Regions from separate parts of the Erythrobacter sp. S249 genome, predicted to be linked through region 1. Evidence: predicted binding sites of a transcription regulator. Region 1 holds the regulator's gene; the other holds the start of a gene.
The links. The regulator LexA, encoded in region 1, represses DNA repair genes until DNA is damaged. The targets are predictions, from matches to a motif close to GTTCCNCNCTTGTTCT.
Positions count from the first base shown of each region.

Region 2: AC0V6V_RS03615 (S24 family peptidase) is a predicted target of LexA. The motif match lies at 4,564-4,579, and genes of this name have one in related genera.

Region 1 covers NZ_CP200287.1:427,461-434,749, reverse strand. Annotated here, with positions in the region: gene trpE (anthranilate synthase component I) at 1-555, shown strand, start outside; gene AC0V6V_RS02075 (phosphodiester glycosidase family protein) at 552-1,400, shown strand; gene AC0V6V_RS02070 (anthranilate synthase component II) at 1,414-2,013, shown strand; gene trpD (anthranilate phosphoribosyltransferase) at 2,010-3,002, shown strand; gene trpC (indole-3-glycerol phosphate synthase TrpC) at 3,012-3,797, shown strand; gene moaC (cyclic pyranopterin monophosphate synthase MoaC) at 3,996-4,469, shown strand; gene AC0V6V_RS02050 (molybdopterin molybdotransferase MoeA) at 4,466-5,668, shown strand; gene lexA (transcriptional repressor LexA) at 5,801-6,502, shown strand; gene AC0V6V_RS02040 (ComEC/Rec2 family competence protein) at 6,537-7,289, opposite strand, start outside.
Region 2 covers NZ_CP200287.1:736,136-743,424, forward strand. Annotated here, with positions in the region: gene AC0V6V_RS03580 (beta-ketoacyl-ACP synthase III) at 1-446, opposite strand, end outside; gene plsX (phosphate acyltransferase PlsX) at 443-1,543, opposite strand; gene rpmF (50S ribosomal protein L32) at 1,573-1,749, opposite strand; gene AC0V6V_RS03595 (MAPEG family protein) at 1,970-2,365, shown strand; gene AC0V6V_RS03600 (MBL fold metallo-hydrolase) at 2,378-3,019, opposite strand; gene AC0V6V_RS03605 (HAD hydrolase-like protein) at 3,168-3,368, shown strand; gene AC0V6V_RS03610 (HAD-IA family hydrolase) at 3,358-3,795, shown strand; gene AC0V6V_RS03615 (S24 family peptidase) at 3,827-4,525, opposite strand; gene AC0V6V_RS03620 (hypothetical protein) at 4,692-4,973, shown strand; gene AC0V6V_RS03625 (hypothetical protein) at 4,963-5,397, shown strand; gene AC0V6V_RS03630 (aldehyde dehydrogenase family protein) at 5,394-6,833, opposite strand; gene AC0V6V_RS03635 (acetolactate synthase large subunit) at 6,861-7,289, opposite strand, start outside.

The DNA of each region.
Region 1 (7,289 bases):
GATGCGGCGCAGGACAAGGCCAATGAGGCCAGCCTGCTGGTTGATCCGAAAGAACTGGCAGAGCATCTCATGCTGCTTGACCTGGGGCGCAATGATGTGGGCCGAGTGGCCGCGCGCGGCAGCGTGGAAGTGACAGACAGCTTCACGATCGAGCGCTACAGCCATGTCATGCACATTGTCAGCAATGTGATTGGCGAGCTGGCGGAAGATAAAGACGCGCTCGATGCGCTGTTCGCGGGCTTTCCAGCGGGTACGGTGTCTGGCGCTCCCAAGATCCGGGCGTGCGAAATCATCGCTGAGTTGGAGCCGGAAACGCGCGGCGCCTATGCCGGGGCGGTGGGCTATTTCGCGCCCGATGGATCGGTCAATTCGTGCATTGTCTTGCGCACGGCCGTGGTGAAGGATGGAATGATGCATGTGCAGGCTGGCGCCGGGATCGTCGCCGATAGCGATCCGGATTATGAGCTCGCGGAATGCGGCGCGAAGGCGGGCGCATTGATCGCCGCCGCGCGCGAAGCCGTGCGGGTCGCGGGCGAGCCGGGGTTTGGCCAATGAAGCGCTTGCCCCTCGCCCTCGCCGCGATGTTTGCGCTCGCCGCTTGTCAGGAGCAGCCCGCGGGCGAACCTGTCACCAGAGCCGCGATAGGCGATCATTCCGATATGCCCGCACCAGAAGTCGTGGAAGCGGCCGAAGAAAATGTGCCTGAGGCGGAAGAAACCCCAGCCCTCGCCTCTGTCTGCAAATCTGCGACCTTTGAGGGCGTGCGCCTAACCCACTGCGTCGCCGACCCGGCCAAGCACCGCATTCGCACCGCGCTCGGCCCCAGCGGCGGGGCGGCTTACGGCTCGCTCAGCGCCTTTGCCCGCAGCATTGATCACAGCACCGTCGCCTTTGCGGTGAACGGCGGGATGTACGGCGATAACGGTCAGCCCATCGGTTATTACGTCCAAGGCGGCGACCGGATCAAAGAGCTCAACCGCTCTGATGGCTCTGGCAATTTTCACCTGAAGCCCAATGGCGTGTTCTATGGCACCGGCGGCTCATGGCGCATCCGCACCTCTGACAGCTTCTTTTCCAACGTCCGCGACCGCCCGCAATTCGGAACCCAATCCGGCCCGATGTTGGTGATCGGCGGAAAACTGCACCCGGAAATTGCGGAAAACGGTCCAAGCCGGGCAATCCGCAACGGGGTTGGCATTGATAAGTCTGGCAAGGCGCATTTCGTTCGCTCCGAGGCCCCGCTCAGCTTCGGTCAGCTCGCCCGGTTTTACCGTGATGAGCTGAACGTGCCCGATGCGCTTTACCTCGATGGTCAGGTTTCATCGCTGTGGGACCCGGCGAGCGAGCGGCTCGATAGCCGCACCGGGCTTGGCCCGATCATCGCTGTTACCAATCGCTGATCCGGGGGCACGCATGATACTCGTCATCGACAATTACGACAGCTTCACCTTCAACCTGGTCCATTATCTGATGGAGCTGGGCGCGGATGTCCGGGTGGAGCGCAATGACGCGATGAGTGCGCGTGAAGCGATCGCTACAAATGCCAGCGGCTTTCTAATCTCGCCCGGCCCGCGCACCCCGGATGAGGCGGGGATCAGCCTTGATCTGGTCGCAGCCTGCGCGGATGCGGAGAGGCCCTTGCTCGGCGTGTGCCTTGGCCACCAAAGCATTGGCCAGCATTTCGGCGGCAAAGTGGTGCGTGGCGGCTTGATGCACGGCAAAACCTCGCCCGTCACCCACGACGGCACCGGCGTGTTTGCTGGTCTGCCCTCGCCGTTTAACGCCACGCGCTATCACAGCCTGGTCGTCGAGCAAGAACCCACTGGCCTCATCGCCAACGCCCACAGCGAGACCCCCGGCCTCGACGGCGCGGCTGTGATGGGTTTCCGCCATGAAAGCCTGCCGATCCACGGCGTTCAATTTCACCCAGAAAGCATTGCGACCGAGCATGGCCATGATCTGCTCGCCAATTTCATGACGCTTTGCGGATTGCCAACGAAGGAGCTCGCATGAAAACTCTACCGCTAGCCGTCCCGCATATGAGCGAAGCCGAGGCTGAAGAGGTGTTTGGCTGGATCCTCGACGGCGAAGCAAGCGACGAAGAAATTGCGCGTTTTCTGCTCGCGATGACCGAGCGCAGCGAGACAGCGGAAGAAATCGCTGGAGCCGCTCGGGCATTGAGGGCGCGCCTCGTTCCGGTCGCGGGGCCGGACAATGCCATCGACGTCTGCGGCACAGGCGGTGATGGGCATCACACGCTCAACGTCTCCACCGCGGTGGGCCTGGTTGTCGCCTCTTGCGGCATGCCCGTGGCGCGACACGGAAACCGCGCGATCTCGTCCAAAGCGGGCGTGGCCGATACGTTGGAAGTGCTCGGTCTCGACATGAAGGTCGCGGGTGAAACGGCTGAAAAAACGCTAGGTGAAATCGGTATCTGCTTTCTGTTCGCGCCCAATCATCACCCGGCGATGGGGCGCATCCAACCGATCCGCAAGAAACTGGGTCGCAGAACAATCTTCAACCTCATGGGGCCGCTATCGAATCCCGTCGGCGTCAAACGCCAGTTGATCGGCATTGCTCGTCCCGGCTACGTCCCGATCTATGGCGATGCGACCGCGCGGCTCGGCACAGAGCGCACCTTGATCGTGTCCGGCGATGAAGGACTAGATGAATTGAGCCTCGCCGGCGGCAATGAAGTCGCTGACGTGACGGGGGGCGATTTTAGCATGAGGCGCGTCGATGCCAGCGCAGCGGGGCTAGACCACGCGCCACTGGAAGCGATCCGTGGCGGCGACCCGCAGCACAATGCGAAGGCGCTTGCCGCTCTGCTCGACGGAGAGAAAAGTGCCTATCGCGATACGGTGATGTTCAATACGGCGGCGGCTCTGATCGTCGCGGGCAAGACCGACGATTGGGGCATTGGTGCTGAAATGGCGGCGGAAGCGCTGGACAGCGGCAAGGCGAAACAATTGCTTGCCCGCTGGATCGAATTGGCGAAATAGGCCAGCATCATGAACAAGCTTGAAGAAATCTGCGCCACCAAGCGCCGCGAGGTTGATGCACGCAAGGCCTCTATCTCATTCGCTGATCTGGAGAGCCGGGCCAGCGAACAAAGCCCGGTGCGCGGGTTTAAATCGGCATTGCGTCAGGCGAGCCAAAACGGTTTTGGCCTGATCGCCGAGGTTAAAAAGGCCTCGCCCTCCAAGGGGATTATCCGAGAGGATTTCCGCCCGGCGGACCATGCGCGCGATTATGAGGCTGGCGGGGCGACTTGCCTGTCTGTGCTCACGGATATGCCCTATTTTCAAGGGCATGAAGATTTTCTGGTTGAGGCGCGCGCTGCCTGCAACCTGCCGGTTCTGCGCAAGGATTTCATGGTCGATCCTTGGCAATGCGCCGAGGCTCGTTCGATTGGCGCCGATGCGATCCTGATCATTGTTGCTGCGCTTGAAGATGTGCAGATGCAGGAAATCGAGGCGGCCGCGCGCGAGCATGACATGGATGTGCTGGTCGAAGTGCACGATGAGGCAGAGATGGAGCGCGCGCATTTGCTGAAGTCGCTGTTGGTCGGGGTGAATAATCGTGACCTCAAAACCTTCACCACTGATCTTGCTTCGACCGAGCGGCTCGCTCCACTCGCTACTGCAGGCGCGTTGATCGTCGGCGAAAGCGGTATCAACAGCCATGATGATTGCACCCGGCTTGCGCGGGCAGGCGTGCGTACTTTCCTGGTCGGGGAAAGCCTGATGCGCGCGGATGATGTGGCGGCGGCGACGCGGACATTGCTGAACGGCTAGGCGGCCATTTGTGCAGGGTCTGTCCTACATTTCGCAAAGCTGGCAGAAGACGGATATGAGTTTACCAGCACCCCCTCCCTCACCATCGATAAATCCGATCAATAGCCGCGCCTGTGATCGATTGGTTTTAAGCCCCTGTACTGTGTTCCAGGTGTTCCAAGCGTGCTCTACGCACGATGAAGCGAAGGGAGCGAAGCGATGAGCAAACTTACCCATCTCGGCGAAGACGGCGCGGCCCGCATGGTCGACATCGGCGGCAAGGCCGCGAGCGAACGCGTCGCCATCGCCTCTGGCCGGATTGCGATGACCGCAGAGACGCTGGCGGCCGTGCGCGATGGCAATGCGCCCAAGGGTGATGTGCTGGGCACCGCGCGGATTGCCGGGATCATGGCGGCCAAGCGCACAGGCGAGCTGATCCCGCTGTGCCATCCGCTCGCGCTGGACGCGGTGGAGATCGACTTCACCTTCGAAGAGGACGCGATCCGGGCAACCGCCCGCGCTTCGCTGACCGGCAAGACTGGTGTTGAGATGGAGGCGATGGTCGCTGTCTCGACCGCGCTGCTGACGATCTACGACATGGCCAAAGCGGTCGATAAGGGCATGGTGATCGGCGAGGTGCGCCTGATCGAGAAGCGCGGGGGCAAGAGCGGGCATTGGAAGGCCGACCTTTGAGCGCGCTGCTGACCTTGGAAGACGCGCAGGCGCGGCTGCTGGAGCTCGCGCCGGAGATGGCGACGTGTGAGCTGCCTGCTGAGGACGCGCTGGGGCGCTACCTAGCGCAGGACCTCACCGCACGGCGCACGCAGCCACCTGCGGATCTGTCGGCGATGGATGGCTATGCGATTGCTGGTAATGGCCCATGGGAGCGGGTCGGAGAAAGCCGCGCAGGCACGCCGTTTGCAGGTGCTTTGTCGGATGGCGAATGCGTGCGGATATCGACCGGAGCGCATATGCCAGAGGGCGCGGACCGCGTGCTGATCCAGGAGAACGCCCATGTGGACGGCGCTCTGGTGACCGCCAGCGATACGCCGCCGGCGGGAAAGCACGTGCGGATGCGCGGCTTCGACTTCGCACAAGGCGACACAGTCCTCAACGCTGGCACCCGCATCGGGCCAGGGCAACTCGCGCTCGCGCTATCGGCGGGCCACGGTCGGCTCAGCGTGCGTGCGGCTCCGCGCGTGGCGGTGCTCGATAGCGGGGACGAACTGGCCGCCGACCCAGAGCAATGCGGCGCTGACCAGATCCCGGCAAGCAATGGCGCGATGATCGCCAGCATGCTGCGCCCGCTGGGGTGCGATGTCGCGCGCATCGGCCCTGTACCAGACGATCACAGCGCTTTGGCGAGCGCGCTGGCGAAGGCTGAGGATGCCGACATTCTCATCACATCCGGCGGCGCATCGGTGGGCGACCATGACCTGATCCAGCCCGCACTGGAGGCATGGGGCGTGAAAATCGCGTTCTGGAAAGTCGCGATCAAACCCGGCAAGCCGCTGATGGTGGCGACGCGGGAGCGCGCGGGTGGCACGCGGCAGGTGATCCTAGGCTTGCCGGGCAATCCAGTGTCCAGCTTCGTGACATGCTTCCTGTTTGCACTGCCGCTGGTGCGCGCGATCATCGGCGCGGGCTCTCCCCTACCCTCCGCATTGACCCTACCTCTGGCGGAGGACCTGCCAGCGATTGGCAAGCGGCGCGAGTTCCTGCGCGCTGTTCATGACGGCCGCACGGTGCGCCGCGTTGGCTCTCAGGACTCAAGCGCGCTCGCGGCGTTGGCGGGTGCGAACTGTCTGATCCTTCGGCGCGAAGGCGCGGATGCGGCGAACGCGGGAGAGCTCGTAACGGCATTAACCCTCGAAAATGGCGGTATTGCGTGAGTTGCCGACTTGACTCGGTGAATGAAGTTTCCTAATTGTTCCGTATTCGTTCACGTTATTGGTGCGCGAAATGGTCCCTCGCCACCCTAACCGGCGCTGGGGCGATCGACCTGTTTTAGGGAGACTATCGTAATGCTGACGGCAAAGCAGCACGAATTGATCCGCTTTATCCAAGAGCGGCTTGAAGAGACGGGGATTTCACCCTCTTTTGAAGAAATGAAGGAAGCGCTCGATCTTAAGAGCAAGTCGGGTGTGCACCGACTGATTTCGGCTTTGGAGGAACGCGGCTTCATCCGGCGCCTGCCCAATCGGGCCCGCGCGCTGGAGGTGATCAAGCAGCCCGAGGATGCAACGCCTGCTCCGCGCGCTGCGGCGGCAGTGGCGAACGATGTGGTCTCTCGGGCGACGTCAATGCCCAGCGCGAATGACACCAGCCCAGAGCCCGCAAATGACGTGATCGAGGTGCCATTGCATGGCCGGATCGCAGCGGGTGCTCCGATTGAGGCGTTGGAGGGGCAAAGCAGCCTTCCCGTGCCAGCGGCATTGCTGGGACCGGGCGAGCATTATGCGCTTGAGGTGTCTGGCGATTCGATGATTGAGGCTGGCATCTTCGACGGTGACTTTGCGCTGGTTAAGCGCACGGATGCCGCGCGAGATGGCGAAATCGTTGTGGCCTTGGTGCGCGGCGAGGAAGCGACGCTCAAATACCTCCATCGCGACCGCGGAACTGTGCGGCTTGATCCGGCCAATGCGTCCTATGATGCGCAGGTCTATCACCCGGGCGAAGTACAAGTTCAGGGCAAGCTCGCAGGCCTTCTGCGGCGCTACCACTGATTGTGATGTGAATAGGTCGCGCGGGGTGGCTGGCTTAATCGTCGGCTTTCCCGCGCCACCATCCATGCTGGCCCTGAGTGCTGGCAACACTGGTGATCCGCTCCGATGACAGATCAAGCGCCAGCCCGCCATGCTCTTGCAGGAACCCGCGATCAGCTTTGAGCCATTTGGGTTTGCAAGACCACGGCAGATAACGGTCGGCCACGACGATATCGGCTCTCGCGCAAGCGGCGGCGAGCGCGCGCTCCTCGATCAGCTCTCGGTTTCGCGCCATCAGTATGGTCCAGTCGCGGCCTCCGCGCTCAATCTGGAGCAGGCAGAACTCGGTAGAACACCGCGCTCCGGGCCATTCCGCCATCGGAATGGGATCAGCAGAAACGCTCGCGAGTTCGAGCAGATTGTCACGCGCATAGGAAGAACGCGAATTGCGCAGCGACAACAGCGTGCCCTCCATTGTCACGCCAACATGACGGCCATCGCGCCCGATCAGTACATCAGGAATGGGTGTCACCATGAGCATGATCGAAGCCGCTGCAACAGGCACAAACCCCAGCAATCGCGTGCGGCCGTTCCAAAGCGCAAGCCACAGCGCGCCAATAACGAACAGCGCGATGGTGAGCCTGCCCATCTGCGGCATCAGCTTGACCGAACCGGGCTGGCTCGATGTCCAATGTGCAATCGCAAGCAATAGCTCAAGCGAGCGTTCCACTAGCCACCAGGCAGGCGCACCAAGGCCGATCAGATCGAGGAAAAGCGCAAAGGCGATGAGCGGCATTGAGATGAATGT
Region 2 (7,289 bases), 310 kb from region 1:
CAATCAAGAATGCGGCTGAACGTTTCCGCGCCGATCACCAAAGCGCGCTTTGCCATGCCCGATTGGAGCATCGAATCAGCAGTAGCGAGCGCATAGAGAAAGCCGGAGCAAACCGCCGCGACATCAAATGCGATGCAGCCATTGCAGCCAAGTGCATTCTGAACCTTAGTCGCGGTTGCAGGAAAAGTGTTATCCGGTGTGGCGGTGGCCAGAACGATCAGATCGATCTCGCTTGCCGCTATGCCGGCGTCATCCAGCGCAGCCCGCGCGGCTGCGGTTGCTAGAGTTGAAGTCGTCTCGCCGTCCGACGCGATGTAGCGCTGACGGATGCCGGTGCGCTCCACAATCCATTCGTCGCTGGTGTCGACACGCTCGGCAAGCTCTGCATTGGTGACCACGTTCGCCGGCAATGCCGACCCCGTGCCGCGCAGGCGGGAACGCGTCACGCAGGTGCCTCGCTATCGGGCTTTTCGATCTTCGCGGCGCCATTGCCATTTTCTTTGAGCGCATCTTCGCCGAGTTCAGCCAGTCCTTGCGAAATCCGCTGTGTCAGGTTGTTTTTCAGCAGGCTGGCGGTCACGGCGACGGCATTGGCCACGCCCGCTGCGTTCGCACTGCCGTGGCTTTTCACGACGACGCCATTCAGGCCCAGGAACACTGCGCCATTATGATTGTTCGGGTCGAGATGATGCCTCAGCAGCTCGGTCGCAGGTCGTGAGACCAGAAAGCCGATCTTAGAGCGTAGTGAACTGGTAAAGGCATTGCGCAGCAGGTCGGTGACGAAGCGCGCGGAGCCTTCAATCGCTTTCAAGGCGATATTGCCGGAGAAACCGTCGGTCACAACGACGTGGGTTTCGCCGCGATTGATCTTGTCGGATTCGACAAAACCATCAAATTGCAGCGCGAGCCCGCCATCACTGGCTTCGCTCGCTTCTTGCAAACGAGCGGCCGCGTCACGCAAAGCGTCAGTGCCTTTAATTTCTTCGGTGCCGATATTGAGCAGGCGGACCTTCGGCCGTTCAAAGCCATTGACGATCCGCGAATAAGCAGCGCCCATCACCGCATATTGCACCAGATTGCGAGCATTCGCCTCGGTATTTGCGCCAAGGTCGAGCATCACGACATCGTGTTCTTCAAGTGTGGGAAGCAAAGCTGCCAAGGCGGGCCGTCCTATGCCCGGCATCGTGCGCAGGGCGATCTTGCTCATCGCCATCAATGCGCCGGTGTTGCCCGCGCTGACCGCAGCGCCGGCATCGCCCACTTTTACAGCGTTGACGACCAGCCCCATACTTGTGGTCTTTGCGCGGCGGATGGCCCGGCTCGGCAATTCATCGCCACCGATGACATCATCGCAATGGAGGATCTCAGAAGCACTGCGTAGGGCAGGATGCGCCTCGAGCGCGGCTTCGATCCGCGCCTCATCGCCTACCAACAGAAATTGGAAATCTTCATGACGGCGGCGCGCCAGCGCAGCGCCTTCAACCATTACGCGCACGCCTTCATCACCGCCCATCGCATCAATAGCGATACGCGGCAGGCTCATGGCTGGTTCTCCGTCAAAGTCACTGCCGCCTAAACGACTGCGACAACCTCACGCCCGTTGTAGAACCCGCAGTGCGGGCACAGATTGTGAGGGCGTTTCAGCTCGCCACAATTGTTGCATTCGTGAAACGCTTCTACTTTCAGCGAATTGTGTGCGCGGCGATTGCCGCGGCGATGTGGGGATACTTTTCTCTTAGGGACAGCCATTCCGGCACCTGTTTCTCAAATAAACTGTGTCTTTGCGCAGTGTTACGCATCAATATGATGATCCCTTAGGGTAAGCTATCGTGCCGCACAAGTTTTCCCTCGTACGAAAATCCAAGCCAATACCGCCGGGCAAGCCGCGCGCTATAGCGCAAAAATCGCACGTTGCAAGCCGCTCTTGACCCGCCTAGCACCCGAATATCACGTTTTGAGGGAACTATTTATGATTACGCTTCCGGTGACTTTGGCCGCCGCGGCTGCGGCTGCGATCTTGAACATTTGGCTATCAATCCGGATTGGGCAAGTTCGAAACGCAACGCAGGTCTTTGTCGGCGATGGCGGAAATGAACAAGTCCAGCGTCGGATGCGGGCACAATTGAACTTTGTTGAGAACACGGCCTTCGTGCTGATCCTGATCGCCGCGATTGAGCTTTCAGGCAGAGGCGGAACATGGCTCGCCTATGTCGCTGGCATCTATATGCTTGGCCGCGTGGCGCACGGGTTTGGCATGGACGGTGGTAGCCTGAGCAAAGGCCGGTTTATCGGTACGATCATCACGCTGCTTACACAGCTCGGGTTGGCAGTCGCCGCGACGCTTGTTGTGCTTCGGGTGATTTAGAGCCCGCCTGCATTAAGACAGAACGTAATCGCTCACAAACTGGTTCGTTTTGCGTTCCTGACCAAAGGTGCTGGTCGGGCCGTGCCCGGGAATGAACATTACATCCTCGCCCAATGGCCAAAGGCGCTGTGTGATCGCATTGATCAGGTCCTGATGATTGCCGCGCGGGAAATCAGTTCGCCCGATTGAACCCTGGAACAGCACATCTCCGACCACTGCAAACCGGCTTCGTTCATGGAAAAACACCACATGGCCAGGTGTGTGGCCGGGGCAATGGATCACATCCAATGTCAACTCGCCCACGGTGACGGTGTCGCCATGCTCCAGCCAGCGATCCGGCTCAAAGCTCTTGGCCTCCATGCCATAGCGCGCGCCGTCATTGTCGAGCTGCTCGATCCAAAACAGATCATCCTTATGCGGCCCTTCGATTGGGAGGCCCAGCTCCTCAGCCAGCATGCCAGCCTGACCGCAATGATCGAGATGGCCGTGAGTGATCAGGATCTTCTCCAGAGTCACACCGGCCTTCGCCACGCCATCTTTCAGCTTGTGCAGATCACCGCCAGGATCAATCAACGCCGCGCGCATCGTCTTCGTGCACCAGATTAGCGAGCAGTTCTGCTGCAGCGGCGTCACCGGAATAATCGCGGCTTTCATCGGCGGTGTTTTGGGTTGTTCAGTCATAGACCGAGATGTGGCGGCGTGCGCTAAGGATTGCAAGCTAGTGCCACATATGAGCTTGCGACCTGATCTGGGAACCCTAATCGTGTATTGCTACAATACTTGTGGGAGATGTTGCCGAGCTATGGACCTATCAACTTGCAAAGCCATAATTTTCGACAATGACGGTGTGCTCGTCAATTCTGAAGTCATCCACATTGAGGTCGAGCGAGAAATGCTCACTGAGCTTGGGTTGTCTTACGATCGCGAGGCATACCTTTCGCGCTTTGTCGGGCTGTCTTATCCCGATTTCTACGCGCGGTTGGCGTCGGATTATGTTGCATGAACGCACAGAGCCTCGAATTGAGACTGAGCTTCAGCCGCTTGACGGCGTGCCGCAGCTAATCGAGGCATTCTCAGGTAAAGTTGCAGTCGGATCCTCTGCTCCAACGGATAAGTTAGTCAAGAAGCTGGAGATCACGAACCTCACTAAGCTTTTCGCGCCCCACATCTATTCGGTTGATGCCGTAAGCGCCGGGAAACCCGCACCAGACCTGTTCCTTCATGCCGCTAAGCAGATTGAAGTCCCGCCAGCGCGATGCGCTGTGATCGAAGACAGCATCAACGGCATTCGAGCAGCGCGCGCGGCAGGCATGTTGCCCATTGGCTTTGTTGGAGGTGGCCACGCAGATCAGGGTCTCGGGGATCGACTGCTCGCGAATGGGGCGTCGCTAGTTGTATCTAGCCATCACGAAATTGTCGGATTGCTATGAATGAACAGCTAGCGCTCCGAAGGATCGACCCTCAAATCCGTCCGCCTTTCCAAACCACGCGGCCGATAATCTCACATTCCTCCGCCGCCACATCAATCGGCGGGTAGGCGAGATTCTGCGAGATCAACGCCAGCCGGCCCGGCCCAGCGCTAGCGACGCGCTTCACCATCAGATTATCGCCCAGCCGCACGACATGCACACCGTCTCTGAAAGGACGCTCGGCGCGGTCGACCAGGATTTCGTCACCATCATGCAGCAGCGGCTCCATCGAATCGCCCGTCACCGTAATCGCGGATAGCTTGGCCCCCTCAAGCCCTTGCTCGGTCAGCCAGCGGCGTGAGAATTGGAACGCATCATAGGGCTCTTCTGAATCGGGCAAAGTACCCGGTCCGGCCGAGGCCCCAATATCAAGCCGCGGCACATCGACCCACACTTTCGCGCTCATGCCCCGGCCCAGTTGTGCCGCCGCAGACGAAGTGTAGGAATTTTCCTTCGAACCACCAGGCAGAGCGCCCAGTTCCGCCTCAGCAATGCCAAAGAACTGCGCAAGGACGCGGCGGTCATTTTCTTCAAGCTTCTTAGGAGAGCCTTTCGTGATGAATTGTTGCAGATAACTCGCGTTGCGCCCCAGCATTTTCGACAGATTCGCAAGGCTCGTGCCCCGCTCCTTTGACAAGTCCTGCAGGCGCTGACGCGGGTCGGATGGATTGTTTTTCTCTGAGTTCCTCATTTTTCCTTCCTACACGCAAGATTTTTCCTAGACAAGTAGGAAATTGAATGGAACATTTAATGAACATTGAGCGATTCGAAGCAGGATGATTCGCTCTTTTGGTGTCAGATGAAGGGGAAATCACATGCTGATCAGAGTGATTGAAAAGTTCCTGAGGGACCACGATATGCCAGCCACAAAATTCGGACGGTTGGCTGCGCATGACCCGCGCTTTGTGCTGGATTTGCGGATGGGCCGCACGCCGCGCGCCGCCACCGAAGCGCGCACACGCCAATGGATGTCGGACTATATCGGCGCAGCCACCGAGTGCGCAAACGCTCCGGCGGAATTCAAGGCAACACCCGGCAGCTTCCGGCCCCGCAACGGCCAAGCCCCAAGCTATAGCGCCGGAACCTTCGGCATGAAACTCGCTCAAAACCTTGGTCAGGATATCGCCCATGCTTATTGAAACCAAATCCGCCGACAGCGGCCAGATCGATGTTCCAGCAGACATGATCGACACGCCGCCAGCCACGCAGAGTGCGCAGGCCGTACGGCGAGCGCGGCGTTATCGCCCCCGGCGCACGACCAGCGACCGGGTGCGCGAGGCATTGCTCAAGCTCGCAGGTGGGCACGGCAATCTGCTCACTCACGAAGAAAAGCCCTGGGCATCGATCACCTTTTCCGGGTCGCGTCACGAATTGGTGCTGGAATTTGACGGGATCACTGCCTGCAAGGTCGGGGAGGAATTTATCGCCGCCCTGCCCGAGCACGAATTTCACATACCCAGCCAGCTTGTCGCCGATGCAACGATATCGAGCGTTGAGAGCAATTACACACCGGAGCCGCAAATGCAGGTGACGGCGGTGCTGTTGCTGCTCGAGGAGAGCTAATTCCGCCTCACCACGAGGTTCCGGATTTCGCTCATATCTTCCATGGCGAACCGGATACCTTCGCGGCCAAGGCCTGAATCTTTCACCCCGCCATAGGGCATGTTGTCAACGCGGTAACTCGGCACATCGTTGACGACGATACCGCCAACATCAAGCTCGTCCCAGGCGTCGTACATTTTGAACAGGTCGCGGGTGAAGATGCCCGCTTGCAGGCCAAATTTGGAGCGATTCACTTCGTCCAGTGCAGCATCAAAGTCGGTGAATTTCTGCAGGATCGCAAGCGGGCCGAAAGCCTCTTCATTGATGGCCGCCGCATCGGGATGGACATTTTCGAGCAGCGTCGCCTCCAGCATATTGCCGTTCGACAATCCGCCGCCGGTCAGCAAATCCGCCCCGCCCTCGACCGCATCGTCGATCCAGCCCTTAAGGCGCGTCGCCTCACTCTCTGAGATCATGGGGCCGATAAACGTGTCACGGTCTTTCGGGTCGCCCGCGATCAGCGTCTTGGTTTTCGCAACCAGCATGTCTTTGAAGCGGTCATAGATATCGGCGTGGATGATGATCCGCTGCACGCCAATGCAGCTTTGCCCGGACTGATAGAACGCGCCGAAAATAATCCGCTCCAGCGCATCATCCAGATCGGCATCGTGATCGACAATGACAGCGGCATTCCCGCCGAGCTCCAGGATAACCGGCTTCTTGCCAGCCTTGGCCTTAAGGTCCCAGCCAACGCCCGGAGAGCCGGTAAAGCTGAGGAGTTTCAACCGCTCATCGGTGGTGAATAGATCCGCGCCATCGCGGCTGGCTGGCAGGATCGAAAACGCCCCTTCGGGCAGCACATCGCATTCGGCCAAAACCTCGCCCATGATGATTGCGCCAAGCGGCGTTTTACTCGCGGGCTTCATCACAAATGGACAGCCCATTGCAATGGCGGGCGCAATCTTGTGCGCGGCGAGATTGAGCGGAAAGTTGAACGGCGAGATAAAGCTGCAAGGCCCAATAGGAACGCGTTTCCACATCGCTTGATAGCCTTTGGCTCGCGCCGAAATATCGAGCGGCATAACCTCGCCGTAATTGCGCACGGCCTCCTCGCCTGCGATGCGAAAGGTATCGATCAGGCGGGTGACCTCACCTTCGGCATCGTTGATCGGCTTTCCCGCCTCGACGCACAGCGAATAGGCAAGCTCGTCGAACCGCTCTTTGAACCGCGCAACGCAGTGCATCAGCACGTCCTGCTTCTCATAGCTGGCGAGCTTCGCCATTGGCGCGGCTGCGCGCACGGTGCCCGCAATCGCCTCATCAATCACCTCAGGCGTGGCGAGCGCGGTGCGGAAGGCGACCTCGCCTGTGTATTTGTCGGTCACCGCCAAATCGGTATTGGGCTGCGCAGCCTTGTTGTTGAGATAGAGCGGATAGGTGTCTTTGAGTTGAGGCATGGGGATATCCTGATTGGGGGCTTCGGCTCAGAGCTTCGCGCTCAATTCCTTGATCTCATGGTTCAAAATGTGATCGTTTTCGCTGTAGTCGACCGGACAATCGATCAGATGGACGCCCGGCGCGTCGCGCGTGTGGGCAAGCAGGTCAGTCAAATGCTCGCTGCTGGTCACGCGGTGACCATGCGCGCCGTAACTCTCGGCATATTTTACAAAGTCGGGATTGCCATAGGTCAGGCCATAATCCTTAAAACCCATATTCGCCTGTTTCCAACGGATCATGCCGTAGGCATCATCGCGCAGGATCAGCACAGTCATATTGAGGCCCAAACGTACCGCGGTTTCCATCTCCTGACTGTTCATCATAAAGCCGCCATCGCCGCAGATCGCCATGACTTTGCGATCCGGATATAGCATCGCACTCATCATCGCTGACGGCAGGCCAGCCCCCATGGTCGC